DNA from 3 places in the Streptomyces ambofaciens ATCC 23877 genome. Region 1 is predicted to be linked to each of the others. Evidence: riboswitches for the same ligand, from Rfam matches in the RefSeq annotation. Region 1 holds a riboswitch; each other region holds the start of a gene.

Evidence for each region. A riboswitch is a leader RNA that binds a small molecule or an ion and turns the genes downstream of it on or off. The one in region 1 is predicted to bind cyclic di-AMP.
Region 2: it holds a riboswitch for cyclic di-AMP, as region 1 does, so the genes downstream of both, SAM23877_RS30485 (M23 family metallopeptidase) here and SAM23877_RS16900 (M23 family metallopeptidase) in region 1, are expected to answer to the same signal.
Region 3: it holds a riboswitch for cyclic di-AMP, as region 1 does, so the genes downstream of both, SAM23877_RS14830 (LysM peptidoglycan-binding domain-containing protein) here and SAM23877_RS16900 (M23 family metallopeptidase) in region 1, are expected to answer to the same signal.

What each region holds. Positions count from the first base shown of each region.
Region 1 is NZ_CP012382.1:3,803,946-3,808,803, reverse strand. Features, by position in the region: gene SAM23877_RS16915 (dihydrofolate reductase family protein) at 240-1,370, shown strand; tRNA gene SAM23877_RS16910 (tRNA-Met) at 1,426-1,499, shown strand; gene SAM23877_RS16905 (PP2C family protein-serine/threonine phosphatase) at 1,675-2,895, shown strand; cyclic di-AMP (ydaO/yuaA leader) riboswitch at 3,120-3,277, shown strand; gene SAM23877_RS16900 (M23 family metallopeptidase) at 3,288-4,322, shown strand; gene SAM23877_RS16895 (aldo/keto reductase) at 4,455-4,858, shown strand, end outside.
Region 2 is NZ_CP012382.1:6,923,233-6,928,090, reverse strand. Features, by position in the region: gene SAM23877_RS30490 (SGNH/GDSL hydrolase family protein) at 1-576, opposite strand, end outside; gene SAM23877_RS30485 (M23 family metallopeptidase) at 796-1,752, opposite strand; cyclic di-AMP (ydaO/yuaA leader) riboswitch at 1,755-1,914, opposite strand; gene SAM23877_RS30480 (tyrosine-protein phosphatase) at 2,339-3,136, shown strand; gene SAM23877_RS30475 (DUF6126 family protein) at 3,147-3,269, opposite strand; gene SAM23877_RS30470 (helix-turn-helix domain-containing protein) at 3,266-3,904, opposite strand; gene SAM23877_RS30465 (aspartate aminotransferase family protein) at 3,971-4,858, opposite strand, start outside.
Region 3 is NZ_CP012382.1:3,342,759-3,347,616, forward strand. Features, by position in the region: gene eno (phosphopyruvate hydratase) at 1-1,043, opposite strand, end outside; gene SAM23877_RS14830 (LysM peptidoglycan-binding domain-containing protein) at 1,325-2,053, opposite strand; cyclic di-AMP (ydaO/yuaA leader) riboswitch at 2,057-2,223, opposite strand; gene SAM23877_RS14835 (transglycosylase family protein) at 2,406-3,446, opposite strand; gene SAM23877_RS14840 (cytochrome P450 family protein) at 3,589-4,858, opposite strand, start outside.

The DNA.
Region 1 (4,858 bases):
GGCACGTCGTCGAGCCGGGCGGCGCTCGCGCCCACCGCAGCGCCGCGCGGGGCCCCCACCCACACCGCACGCCCCGTGAGGCGGCGTCCGCCCGGGCCGACGGCCGATCGAGGCGCCGGTGGACGGCGAGCCCCGCTTCGCGCCGCCGGCGGAACCGGGGCGCCGGAAGTCCCGTGAGGTGGCGTCCCGCCTAGGGTGGCCCCGCCGGAACCCGCCGCCCGCCCCACCGGAGTACGCCCATGCCCCTCCCGTACGTCCTCCTCTCCGCAGCCGTCTCCCTCGACGGCTACCTGGACGACACCGGCCCCGAACGGCTCCTGCTCTCCTCCCCGGCCGACTTCGACCGGGTCGACGAGGTGCGGGCGTCCGTCGACGCGATCCTGGTCGGGGCCGGCACGATCCGGGCCGACAACCCGCGGCTCCTGGTCAACTCGGCCGAGCGGCGAGGCGCCCGGGTCGCGGCCGGGAAGGCGGAGTACCCGCTCAAGGTGACGGTCAGCGCCACCGGCGAACTGGACCCGGCGGCCGCGTTCTGGCACACCGGCGGCGAGAAGCTGCTCCTCACGACGGACGAGGGCGCCCGGCGGGCCCGCGCGCTGGGACTCGCCGCCGACGTGGTGCCGCTCGGCGGGGCGTTCGACTGGCGGGCGGCGCTGGAGCACCTGCACGACGAGCGGGGAGTGCGGCGGCTCATGGTCGAGGGAGGGGGGACCGTGCACACCCAGCTGCTGCGGCAGGAACTCGCCGACGAACTGCAGCTCGTCCTCGCCCCCCTGCTCGTCGGCGACCCGGACGCGCCCCGCCTGTTCGGTCCGGGGGCCTACCAGGGCGGGCGGCTGCGGCTGGCGGAGTCGCGGCGCATCGAGGACGTCGTGCTGGCGCGGTACCTGCCGACCGCCCCGGGCACCGGCGGCCGGGTGACCGCCGCGGACCGGCACTGGCTCGCCCTCGCCTGCGAGCTGGCCCGGCTGTGCCCGCCCTCCGGGACGGCGTTCAGCGTGGGGGCGGTCGTGGTCGCCGCCGACGGCACGGAGCTGGCGCGCGGACACTCGCGGGAGGGCGGGGACCCCGTCGTGCACGCCGAGGAGGCCGCGCTCGCCAGGACCGATCCCGCCGACCCCCGGCTGACGGCCGCCACGGTGTACAGCAGCCTGGAACCGTGCGCCCGCCGCGCCTCCCGGCCCGCGCCCTGCGCCCGGCTGATCCTCGACGCCGGGGTGCGGCGCGTGGTCACGGCCTGGCGGGAGCCGGACACCTTCGTGCCGGGCGCGGACGGCGGCGGGGTGCTCGCCGCCGGGGGCGCCACCGTCGTCGTACTGCCCGAGTACGAGGAGCGCGCGAAGGCTCCCAACCGCCACCTGGAGGGGTAGCGGGACACGGATGTGCATTCAGCCCCCGGGATGACGTACAGTGGAGACACAACGGCGCGGGGTGGAGCAGCTCGGTAGCTCGCTGGGCTCATAACCCAGAGGTCGCAGGTTCAAATCCTGTCCCCGCTACTGAAACCGAAGGCCGGAATCCCTTGAGGATTCCGGCCTTCTGTGCGTTCTGGTGCGTTCACCCGGTCGGCCCGCACGGCTCGCCGCCCGCCCCCGGTCCGGGAAACCTGGAGACGGGACGGCAAGCGGCGTGGACGTCAGGGGCGGCGGGAGACGAGTGGTGCGGCCAGGTCACGTGGACGACGAGGGAGCGTACGCCAGGGCCGGCGGCCGGCTCCCCGGCGATCCCGCGCCCGACCCGGGCCTCGGCAGCGAGGCGGTGGCGCTGCCGCCCACCGCGACCGAGCGGCCGCGGCGAACCCCGTACGGGCGCCGCCTGGTACGGCTGCTCCCGGTCCTGCTCATCGTCATCGCCATCCTGTACGACATCTTCACCCCGAGATACTTCACGGCCGGCCCCCTCTACACGGCCGCGCCGCTGGTCGCCGCCCCCCTCTACTCGCGGCGCGGCACGGCGCTCACCGGTGTCGCCGTGGTCGCCGCCGTCGTCGGGCTGCAACTGAGCAAGGGCGTCGCCCACTACGTGGACTCCCTGACGGAGCTGATCACCATCGCGACGGTCGCCGCCCTCGCGGTCTTCGTCAACGCCTTCGTCCGCCGCACCGGAGAGCGCCTCGTCACCGTCCGCGAGATCGCCGAGGCCGCCCAGCGTGCCGTGCTGCCCGAGCCCGCCGAACGGATCGGCGGCTTCGAGATCGCCGCCTGCTACGAGGCCGCGCAGGCCGACGCCTTCATCGGCGGTGATCTGTACGCGGTGCAGGACAGCGCGCGCGGCGTCCGGCTCATCGTCGGGGACGTGCGCGGCAAGGGCATGGGCGCGGTGGCCGCCGTCGCCGTCGTGATCGGCGCCTTCCGGGAGGCCGCCGAGCAGGAGGCGACTCTGGAGGCGGTGGCCCAGCGCCTGGAGCGGGCGCTGGCGCGCGAGGGCACCCGGCGCGACGGGCTGGACGCCTTCGAGGGCTTCACCACCGCCGTCCTCGCCGAACTCCCCCACGGCGACGGGGTCGTGCGGATCGTCAACCGCGGTCATCCGCCCCCGCTGCTGCTCTACGCCGACGGCACCCTGCGCCCGCTGCCCGCCCGGGAGTCGGCGCTGCCGCTCGGGATGGGCGAGCTGGGCGTGTGGCCCGACCGGGCCCAGGAGGACGCCTTCCCGGGCGGAGCCACACTGCTCCTGCACACCGACGGGCTGTCCGAAGCGCGGGACGCCCGGGGCGAGTTCTACGACCCGCACGAGCGGCTCGCCGGCTGCGTCTTCCGGCATCCGGGGGAACTGCTCGCCGCCCTGGCCGAGGACGTGCGCCGGCACTCCGGGGGCGGGATGGCGGACGACATGGCGCTGCTCGCCGTACGCCGGCCCGCGCGTGAAGAGCTTGATCATTGTCACCAACGGTGACGTGACGACCGCCCTGCGCATAACAACTGATACACCATCAGAAAATCGCGGCGTGAAGGGGAATACTGAGGGGCGGTCAACTCGTCCGGTTTTCAGTGCTCCTGGGGGATGCGTCCCGGCCGGATTCGTTAATGATCAAGAGGAACAGCTTGGAATCCGAGCCCCGCGTCTATTAACGTTCGATAACGCAGCGCGGTCGTCCCAGCCGTCACAGAAGGCGGCTCCGTGCGCACGCGCCGAATCCCGCGAGGGAACCGGGGAACCACCACCTTGGGGTGAATCGCTCGTACGACGCCGTGGAGACACGGCGGTTATACGCGCGTAGGAGACCTTCCTGCTCCGAACCCGTCAGCTAACCCGGTAGGCGGAAGGAAGGAAAGGAGTACGCCCACGTGGCGTCCAACCGGCCTGCCCCCGAGGCCCCGTTCGTGCCGAGCACGCACGACACCGACACCTTCGGCTACGACGGCTACCGCACCGAAGAGGGCCCCTGGGAGGAGTGGAATCCCACCGCGGATTCCGTTCGCCCCGTGCGCGGCCGGCACCGCGTGGCCAAGCAGCGCGGCGGACTCGCCCGCAGCTCCACCGTCCTCGGCGTCGGTGTCATAGCCGCGGTCGGCGCGGGCGGGATGGCCAGCGCGCAGACCGGCAAGCCGCCGGTGTCCATCTCCATGCCCGACCTGCCCAACGTCGGCTCGCTCATCTCGGACGACGAGGAGCCGGAGCCGCAGGGTTCCGCCGCCCCGCTCAGCGGCATCGGCGTGGCCGCGACCGCCGACACCGCGGAGGGCGCCCCCGACGCCGGTGAGACGCTGCGGGCCCGGATCATGGCGCAGGCCGAGCAGCAGCAGGCCCAGGTCGAGACCAAGGCCGCCGCCGAGGCCGCGGCCGCCGCCGAGAAGAAGGCCGCGGAAGCCGCCGCCAAGGCGGAGAAGGAGGCCGAGGCCAAGGCCGCCGCCGCCAAGAAGAAGGCGGAGGAGGAGGCCGCGAAGAAGGCCGAGGCCGAGCGGCTCGCGAAGCTGGCCGAGCAGTACACCCTGCCGACCTCCTCGTACACGATCTCCTCCAGCTTCGGCCAGGCCGGCGCCTACTGGTCCTCCGGCTACCACACCGGCCTCGACTTCGCCGCGCCCACGGGCACGCTGCTCAAGGCGGTGCACAGCGGCACCATCACGTCGGCCGGCTACGAGGGCTCGTACGGCTACAAGACGGTGCTGACCCTCGACGACGGCACCGAGATCTGGTACGCCCACCAGTCGTCCATCAGCGTCAGCGTCGGCCAGAAGGTCACCACCGGTGACGTCATCGGCCGTGTCGGTGCCACCGGCAACGTGACCGGGGCCCACCTCCACATGGAGGTCCACACCAGCGACGGCGGCGGGATCGACCCGATGGCCTGGTTGCAGAGCAAGGGCCTGACCCCCTGACCGACACCGTCCACGGCCCCGCCGGTCCCCGGCGGTCCTGACGGCGACCCCCCGACGCCAGGGCTGCCGGTCCGCGGGATTTCCGTCCCGCTTGCGGAATCACCGGATCCGTCGTCGTCGTTGACGCAGGACATGACTTCTCTGCGCAAGCTCGGCTCCTCGGACCTCGAGGTCTTCCCCCTCGCTCTCGGCGGCAACGTCTTCGGCTGGACCGCTGACCAGGACACCTCCTACGCCGTCCTCGACGCCTACACGGCCGCGGGCGGCAACTTCCTCGACACCGCCGACTCGTACTCCGCGTGGGTCGACGGCAACAGCGGCGGCGAGTCCGAGACCATCGTCGGCAAGTGGCTCGCCTCCCGGGGCAACCGCGGCGACGTCGTCCTCGCCACCAAGGTCAGCCAGCACCCCGAGTACCCGGGGCTGTCCGCCGCGAACATCAAGGCGGCCGCCGACGCCTCGCTGCGCCGCCTGGGCACCGACCACATCGACCTCTACTACACCCACTTCGACAAGCCCGAGGTGCCGGTGGAGGA
Region 2 (4,858 bases), 3.1 Mb from region 1:
CAGGCCGAGGATCTGGCCCGCGCGCAGCGCCACGCGCGTGTGGCCCTCCGGCGACAGGTGCAGCCGGTCGGCGTCCCACGCCCTGCGGTCCTGCACCGTCCTGAGCGACCACAGGTCGAGCACGGGGCAGCCGTAGCGGTCGGCGATGGCGCGGACGTGCCCGTTGTACGTGGCGATCTTGCCGCGCAGACGCCTGAGGACGGGCACCCCGCGGGTGTCGAACCCGGTCGTCACCAGCACGGTGCCGGCCGCGGCGGTCAGCGCGGCCACCGCCCGCTCGAACCGCTCGGCCACCTCGTCGGGGTCCGTGCCGGGCCGGATGATGTCGTTGCCGCCCGCACAGAACGAGACCAGGTCGGGGGCGAGTTCGACGGCCCGCGGCACCTGCTCCGCCACGATCCGGTCGAGCAGCCTGCCGCGTACGGCGAGGTTCGTGTACGTGAAGTCGCCCTCGGGGCGCCGGTCCGCGAGCAGGACGGCGAACCGGTCGGCCCAACCGACGAACGATCCGTCGGGGCCCCGGTCGCCGACGCCCTCGGTGAAGCTGTCCCCCACCGCCACGTACGACCCGATCACTGTTCCGCTGTCACTCTTCGAATCGTCTGCCACATCGGCCCATGATTCACCTTGGAATGTGACCTACGCGACCGTAGGAAAGGGTTGACGGGCGGTGAGAAATGCCACGCCTAAAGTATTCGCCAATTCCGGAATAAGCGGGGTCCTGATACACCGAAGGCCGGACCCGGGGATCGGGGTCCGGCCTTCGGTGGCGCGGGAGGGCGCGTCAGCTCCTCGTCAGAGGGAGACGCCGTGCGAGCGCAGGTACGCGACCGGGTCCACGTCCGAGCCGTAGTCCGGGGTGGTGCGGATCTCGAAGTGCAGGTGCGGTCCGGTCACGTTGCCGGTGGCACCCGAGAGGCCGACCTGCTGACCCGCCGTCACGGACTGGCCCGCGGAGACGGAGAGCGAGGAGAGGTGGGCGTACTGGGCGTAGTGGCCGTCGGCGAGCTGGATGACGACCTGGTTGCCGTAGGCGCCGCCCCAGCCCGCGGAGACGACGGTGCCCGCGCCGACGGCCTTGAGGGAGGTGCCGGTCGGGACGACGAAGTCCGTACCGGTGTGGTAGCCGCTGGACCACATGCTGCCCGTCTGGTGGTACGGGGTGCCCAGGGTGCCGCTCGGGACGGGCGAGGCGAAGCCGCTGCCGGTGCCGGCGGACTGGGCGCTCGTGTTCGAGGAGTCGGCGGAGCTCTTCGCGGCGTCCGAGGACTGCTCGGCCGACTCGGCCTTCGCGGGGGCGGGCTTCTCGGCCGCGGCGGGCTTCTCGGCCGCCGGCTTCTCCGACGCGGCGGAGGAGGACGGGGCCGAGGACTTGGCGGCCTGTCCGGCGACGGCGAGCTTCAGACCGGGGTGGATCAGCGACGGGTCCGAACCGACGACCTCGCGGTTGTCGGCGTAGAGCTTCTTCCAGCCGCCGTCGACGTCCTGCTCGTCGGCGATCTTCGAGAGGTAGTCACCGCTCTTGACGGTGTACGTCCGCGAGTCCCCGTTCTTCTCCGCACCGGCGGCCTTCTTCGCCGACGTCGCGACGGACTGCACGGAGTGCTCGGAAACGGACTGCGCGGGAGCGGCGTGGGCCCCGGCGGCGCCCATCAGCGGGAGCGCGAGCGCGGCGCCGCCGGTTCCGGCGACGGCGATGGTGCGGGTCAGGCGCATGGCCCTGGTACGGCGGTGCTTACCCTTCGCGGGCATGGCGAATTCCTCTCCGGCGCCTGCGAGGTGAGCTGTCGGGTGCGAGCTGGAGATGCCCGGCCGCGTCGGGACGCGGCTTAACCCCAAGCCGTTCCGGGAACCGGAACAGGCAGTCTTACCTGTGGGTCCCCCGCTCCTGCCGTGTACGGGTGGTCGATGAGTGCGGGCTCCGGTCGGCGGCAGGATTAGGCGTTCCGTCCGGATCGGTGGTGAACGTAAGCGACCAGGACGCGCAGCGACAAGCGTGGGGTTCCCTCGGCCGGTGTTCCGATTGATCCTTTATGGGAATCACCGGTCACCCTCCGTCGATTCGCGGGGCACCGGTTCGGGCAAACGTCCTTGAAAACCGGCGGAATTACGTGAACATGACGGGCAACGCACCGTCACGGATATGACGCTGCTCACGCGCCGTCCCTCCAGCCCCTTTTATTTCAGAGCGAGTTGGGACTAAGGCACCAATACGGACAGAAGGCCCAGATGGTCCACTGTCGGACGTCCCGGCACCCGGAGGCGCAGGCCCGTGCCGTATCTTCGAGTGGAGCCCGGCGGCGAGCAGCGCCGACGGGGCGGAGTGGGAGGAGCCCCCGTGACGCAGCAGGTCCCGTCGACCGAACCCGAGCTGGCCGGTGTGCGCAACTTCCGTGACGTGGGCGGCCTGCCGACCGTGGACGGACGGCGGGTACGACAGGGAGTGCTGTTCCGCAGCGGTCACCTGGCGCACGCCACCGGAGGGGACGCCGCGTTCCTGGCCTCGCTGGGCCTGCACACGATCTTCGACTTCCGCAACGCGGCCGACCAGAAGCTCGAGGGCCCGGACGTCGAGCTGCCGGGCGTGCGCAATGTGAACCTGCCGCTGAGCGACCCGGCCGACGGTGCCGAGTTCTGGAAGATGGTCCGCGACGGCGACCTGGACCAGCTGCGCGAGATCCTGGCCGGCGACAAGGGTGCCGAGCGGATGATCGGCTCCTACCGCCTGATCATCAAGGAGCGCACGGCGGAGCACTCGCGGGTGCTGCACGCGCTCGCCGAGGACAGCGTCCCGGCGCTGATGCACTGCGCGGCCGGCAAGGACCGCGCGGGCCTGTCGATCGCGATCACCCTCCTCGCCCTGGGCGTCGAGCGGGACGCCATCGTCGAGGACTACCTGAAGTCGAACGCCACGCACCGCCGCTACAAGGTGCGTCGCAGCAGCACCGCCGCCTCCGCCTACTCCCCCGAGGTCATGGAGCTGCTCAGCCCCCTGTTCGACGCGCGCGCCGAGTACCTCGCGGCGGCCTTCGAGACCGTCGAGCAGACCTGGGGCGGAGTCGACGCCTACCTGGAGCAGGGCCTGGGGATCACTCCGCAGACCCGGGAGCGGCTGCGCGAGCGGATGCTGGACTGAGGGGTCGCGTTCACCGGCTGCCGGCTCCCACCTCGAAGAGCAGGTAGATGAAGGCCGCGAAGGCGTGGCCCACGACGAGGTAGATGAAGAGCCGCACCCACAGGGCACGCGGGAACTTGTCCTGCAGGTTCATGGCATCTCTCCCGGAGTGGAGTGGGGCGGCACGGTGGCCGGCCCCAGGCAGAGCGCCGCCGTCGGGCTCTGCAGCAGGGTGTGGACGAAGAGGAGCTCGACCCCGTCGGCGTCCTGGGCGGCGATCCGGTGCGGGGTCAGCGAGTCGAAGTGCGCGCTGTCGCCCGGACCGAGCCGGTGCACGGTGTCCCCGAGGCGCAGCCGCAGCCGGCCCCGCAGCACGTGGAGCCACTCCTCACCGGGGTGCACCCGCACGATGTCGCCCTGCGACCCGTGCGGGACGCGGACCCGCAGGGCCTGCATCCCGCGGCCGGACCCGCCGGCCTGCCAGTACGTCCAGCCGCCCGCGGACGTCGGCTCCATGGCCTCGGCCCGCACGACGGCGTCCCGGTCCGCGGCCGTCTCGCCGAGCAGTTCCGATACGGTCGTACCGTAGACCCGGGCGAGGGAAAGCAGCATCGGCAGCGAGGGCTGGCGCTGCCCGGTCTCCAGCCTGGACAGGTGCGCCGGCGACAGCCCGGCGGCGCGCGCCGCGGCCTCCAGGGTGAGGGCGGCCCGGCGCCGCAGCTCGCGCAGCTGGGGTGCGACGGCGGCGACCGATCCCTCGGCCGGGTCCGTCGTCTCGGAGGAGCTCATGCTTCCATTGAGCCCGAGCCTTGCCCCACGGGCAAGTTTCTTGCCTGTGGGGCAAAAGTGCCGGGCTCAGCGGTTGGCCACCGCCTGCCTGACCAGGGTCTTGCCGAAGTCCCACATCAGTCCACCCCCGTGATGCGCGTCCTCCATCACCTCGGTGAAGGCGTCGACGAACCGGTCCGCGTCCGCGGTGTCGATGATCAGCGGCGGAATCAGCTTGATCACCTCCAGGTGATCGCCGGACACCTGGGTGAGGATCCGGTGGCGCTGCAGCAGCGGCACCACCACCATCTGCGCGAACAGTCCCTTCCTGGCCGCCTGGAGCATCGTCCAGCGGCTGCGCAGCTTCAGTGACCTGGGGCGGCCGAACTCGATGCCGATCATCAGCCCCCGGCCGCGCACGTCGGCGAGCATCTCGTAGCGGTCCACCAGCTCCGCCAGCCGGGACTTCAGCCGCTCGCCCACGGCGGCGGCGTTCGCGACGATCTCCTCGTTCTCCATCACCGAGAGCACCGCGAGTCCGGCCGCCATGGCCTGTGCGTTGGACCCGAAGCTCGCCGAATGGACCTGCACCCGGTCCATCGAGGAGTAGACCTTCTGGAAGATCCAGTCCCTGCCCAGCGTGGCCCCCACCGGCACGTAGCCGCCGGACAGCGCCTTGGCCACGCACACCAGGTCGGGCTCGACTCCGTCCTCGTGCTGGAAGGCGTAGAACGTGCCGGTCCGGCCCAGCCCGGTCTGCACCTCGTCGGCGATCAGCAGCGCCTTGTGCCGGTGCAGCAGGTCCTGCGCGGCGCGCAGGTAGCCGGGCGGGGCCTCGTGCACGCCCTTGCCCTGGATCGGCTCCACGATCAGCGCGGCCACGTCCCCGCGCCGCAACTCCCGCGCCAGGGCGTCCAGGTCGCCGAGCGGGACGGCCGTGTCGGGCAGCAGCGGCGCGAAGCCGTCGCGGAAGCC
Region 3 (4,858 bases), 460 kb from region 1:
GCGTCCAGGGTCTCGGTCAGCGAACCGATCTGGTTGACCTTGACGAGCAGGGCGTTGGCCGAGTTCTCCTCGATGCCGCGGGCCAGGCGCTCCGGGTTGGTGACGAACAGGTCGTCGCCGACGAGCTGCACCTTGTCGCCGAGCTTGGCGGTGATGGTGTTCCAGCCGTCCCAGTCGTCCTCGAACAGCGGGTCCTCGATGGAGACCAGCGGGTACGCCTCGACCAGCTCGGCGTAGTACTCGGTCATCTCGGCGGCGGTGCGGTTCTTGCCCTCGAAGGCGTAGGAGCCGTCCTTGTAGAACTCGGACGCGGCGACGTCGAGCGCCAGGGCGATCTGCTCGCCGGGGGTGTAGCCGGCCTCCTTGATCGCCTCGAGGATCAGGTCGAGGGCCTCGCGGTTGGAGCCGAGGTTCGGGGCGAAGCCGCCCTCGTCGCCGAGGCCGGTGGCCAGGCCCTTGTTCTTCAGGACCTTCTTCAGCGTGTGGTAGACCTCGGCGCCCCAGCGCAGGGCCTCGGAGAAGGACTCCGCGCCGATCGGGGCGATCATGAACTCCTGGATGTCCACGTTGGAGTCGGCGTGCGAGCCGCCGTTCAGGATGTTCATCATCGGCACCGGCAGCAGGTGCGCGTTGGGGCCGCCCAGGTAGCGGAAGAGCGGCAGGTCGCTGGCCTCGGAGGCGGCGTGCGCGACGGCGAGCGAGACACCGAGGATGGCGTTGGCGCCCAGCGAGCCCTTGTTGTCGGTCGCGTCCAGGTCGAACATGGCCTGGTCGATCAGACGCTGCTCGGTGGCGTCGTAGCCGACCAGCTCCGGGCCGATCTGCTCGATGACGGCCAGGACGGCCTTCTCGACGCCCTTGCCCAGGTAACGGCCCGGGTCGCCGTCACGGAGTTCGATGGCCTCGAAGGCGCCGGTGGAGGCGCCGGAGGGAACGGCGGCACGACCCGTGCTGCCGTCGTCGAGGCCGACCTCGACCTCGACCGTGGGGTTGCCTCGGGAGTCCAGGATTTCCCGGGCTACGACGACGTCGATGGACGGCACGAGCATCTCCTTCTTCAATGTGACGCTTCGGTGTGACGCGCGGGTCCACAGGACCGCAGCGGCTCTGCGGGACCGAGCCTAACCGGCTCCGGGCGATCGGCCAGCCGATCGCCCACCCGCTGGACAGAACCGAGAGTAAATTGTTTCCGAACGGAACAAAGACGTTTCCGGAAACACCCGCGGTTCCGGGGAGGAAGCGCGGGCGGGCCCGGGGCGTGAAAAACCCGTCCCGGCGCGTACGGGGGAACACGCGCCGGGACGGGAGCAGGCGGGGCCGCCGCTTACTTCAGGTGCAGCTGCTGGCCCGGGTAGATCAGGTCGGCCTCGTCGACGATGTCGTCGTTGAGCTTGAACAGCTTGGCCCAGCCGCCCTTGACGTCGTGCTCCTGGGCGATCGAGCTGAGGGTGTCACCCTTGACGACCTTGTACTCGCCGTCGCCCTTCTCGACCTTCTCGCCGGTCGGGGTGGTGACGGTCTTCTTCTCGGCCGGCTTCTCGGCGGCCGGGCGCTCCTCGGAGCGGGAGGCCTTCTGCTCGGCGGAGCGGTCGGCGGTGGAGCCGCTGCTCTGGCTCTGCGAGCCCTCGGAGCTGGCGGAGCCGCTGTCCTGGCTCTCGCCGGAGCCGCCACCGGTGTACGCGGCACCCGAAAGGCCGGTGCCGCAGACCGGCCAGGCACCCTTGCCCTGGCCCGCGAGCACCTTCTCGGCGATCTCGATCTGCTGCGCCTTGCTCGCCTGGTCGGCGGTCGAGGCGTACTGCGTACCGCCGTAGCCGGCCCAGGTGGAGGCGGAGAACTGCAGACCGCCGTAGTAGCCGTTGCCCGTGTTGATGGACCAGTTGCCGCCGGACTCGCACTGGGCGACGGCGTCCCACTCGGAGGCGGTGGCGGCGGAGGCGTTGCCGGCCGCCATCAGCGGGGCGGCGACGGCGGCACCGGTGACACCGGCGACGGCGATGACACGGGTGGCCTTGGACGGGCGACGGTGCTTGCCCTTGCCGGAAAACAGCATGGTTGATCCCCTCACCGACGCCTGCGAGGTGAGCTGTCGGGTTCGGGCCGGTTGAGTTGCCCGGCCGGGTTCCTCACGGAACTCGGCTCCACCCCTAGCCGCTCCGGCTCAACTGCCCGGTGCGGCACTTACCTTGGGTCCCCCGCTCCTGCCTTCGGCGCTTGACGCGACGACTGTTCCCGGACGGCCGCTGGCAGGATTCGGCGTTGCGGCAGCCGGGGCCCGCGATGGCGAGCGGTCACGACCGTAGACACGCGCTCCGCGGATTTTCAAAGACGATCACGGCTTCTGAGACCTATATCTCACGTGATCCAAAACGGACATACGTCCCGAACCATGACGCGAACTGCCCCTACTTTTCGCCTGATTCGCCCACGACCGTGAGCGTCTGACCGGGCAGGATGTGGTCCGGGTCGGTGCCGACGACCTCCTTGTTGCCGACGTACAGCGAGCGCCACCCGCCGTCGACCTCAAGGGAGTCGGCGATGCCCCAGAGGCTGTCGCCGGAACGGACGGTGTACGAGCCGTCCACGAGCCCTCGCGCCTCGTCCTCACCGCGCGAGGCGTGCCGCCCCGACGCGTCGGACCCGCGGCCCTCCGCCACCCCTTCCTCGGCCCGGTCGCCGCGGTGCTTGCCCACACCGGATCCCGCGGTGTCGGTGAGGGACGAAGAGCCCTCACTCTGCCCCGCCTTGTCCGTTTCGTCGCCCTTGGTGGTGGCCGTGGACGGCCTGTCGGACTCCTGCGGGTCGACGGTCGCCGATGGGCCGTTTCCGGCCGTCGTGTCGGACTTGGCCGATTCGTCCGCGTCGGCCGACGGGGAGTCAGGCGTCGCCGAGCGCGTGGCCGAAGGCGACCCCCCGGAGGTCCGCCCCGACGCCTCGGCCGAACCGGAGGATCCGGCCGACCCGGTGCCGGAGCTCCCGGGCGTCTCGGACGCGGTCGGCGCCCCCGAGCCGTCCGGCGCCTGCGACGAGCCCTCACCCGCCGACCCCGTGCCGCCGGCCGACGTGCCCGAGTCGTTGCCCAGACCCGCGAGCAGAGCACAGGTCGGCCAGGCGGTGATGCCCTGGTCCGCGTGGAGCCTCTCGGCGATTCTTATCTGCTGCGAGCGACTGGCCTGATCGGCGCTGGGCGCGTAGTCCAGGCCGCCGTACTGCTCCCAGACGTCCTGCGACAGCTGCAGACCGCCGTAGTAGCCGTTGCCGCTGTTCTGGCTCCAGGCGCCACCGGTCTCGCACTCGGCGACCCGGTCCCAGTTCGCCCCGTCGGCCGCGTGCGCGCCGGTGGCGCCGAGCAGCGGGATCGCGATGGCGGAGCCCGTCACTCCGGCGGCGACGACCAGGGCGGGAGCCTGGCGGGGGCGGCGGTGACGACCGTTCCCGGAGAGCATGCGACGACCTTTCACGAGACAGCGGGGATCGCGCGGCCGTGAGACTCGGGGCCACGTTGATCCGTGAACGTATAGGCAGATGATCGCTTGTCACAAGTTCATGCCGCGCAGATCACGTGAAGATCACAAAGTTGAGCGCGTGTCACTTTTGCGGAGACGTCGAAACGTCTCCGGCCATCGGTGCGACCGGTGTGAACGACACGGGCAGGGTGCGCAGTCCTCGCATGATGAGCCCGCCGCGCCAGCGCAGTTGTGCCGGGTCCGCGGCGAGGCTCAGGTCCGGCAGGCGGGTGAGGAGCGTGGCGAGCGCCGTCTGCCCCTCCAGCCGGGCGAGCGGGGCGCCCAGGCAGTAGTGGATGCCGTGGCCGTACCCGAGGTGCTGGCTGTCACTGCGGGAGAGGTCCAGGGTGTCGGGGTCCGTGAACCGCTCCGGGTCCCGGTCGGCGGCGGCGAGGACGACCAGGACGGGATCGCCCGCCGCGATGTCCTGCCCGCCGAGGGTGAGCGGCCGGGTGGCGAAGCGCCAGGTGGCAAGCTCCACCGGACCGTCGTAGCGCAGGAGTTCCTCCACCCCGGTCTCCAGCAGGGCGCGCTCGCCGTCGGCCAGGGACGACTGCAGACGGGCCCGCTGCTCCGGGTGCGTGAGCAGGGCGTACGTGCCGTTGCCCACCAGGTTCACGGTGGTCTCGAAACCCGCGAAGAGCAGGATGAAGGCCATGGCCGCGGCCTCGTTCTCGGTGAGGTGCTCACCGTGGTCGGAGGCGCGGATGAGGCCGGAGATGAGGTCCTCCCCGGGGCCGGGCTCGGGTGTCAGCGCGGCGCGCTTGCGGTGGATGAGGTCGGCGAGGTAACCCCGCATCTTCTTCACCGACCGCGCGACCCCGCCCCGTGGCCCCCCGCCGTGGCGGATCATCATGCCCGCCCAGTCCCGGAAGTCGTCCTGGTCCTCGCGGGGTACGCCGAGCAGGTCGCAGATGGCGTAGATGGGGAGCGGGAAGGCGAACTCGTGGATGAGGTCGGCGCTGCCGGTGGCGGCGAACCGGTCGATGAGTCCGTCGGCGAGCTCCTGCACCCGTGGCGCGAACTCGGCCACGCGGCGCGGGGTGAAGGCCTTGCTGACCAGTCGGCGCAGCCGGGTGTGGTCCGGCGGGTCGATGTTCAGCAGGTGGGTCATCAGTTCGGCCTTGCGCTCCCCCGGGATGCCGGTCTTGCCCCTGGCGTGCGCGGGCTCGGCGTGGTGGGCCGGGTTCTTGGACAGCCGCGGGTCGGCGAGGGCCTGCCTGGCGTCGGCGTACCGGGTGACCAGCCAGGCCTCCACACCGCTGGGCAGCCGCGTCCGGTGCACGGGGGCGTGCTCGCGCAGCCACGCGTACGCGGGGTAGGGGTCGCTCGCGAACTCCCAGGTGAACAGC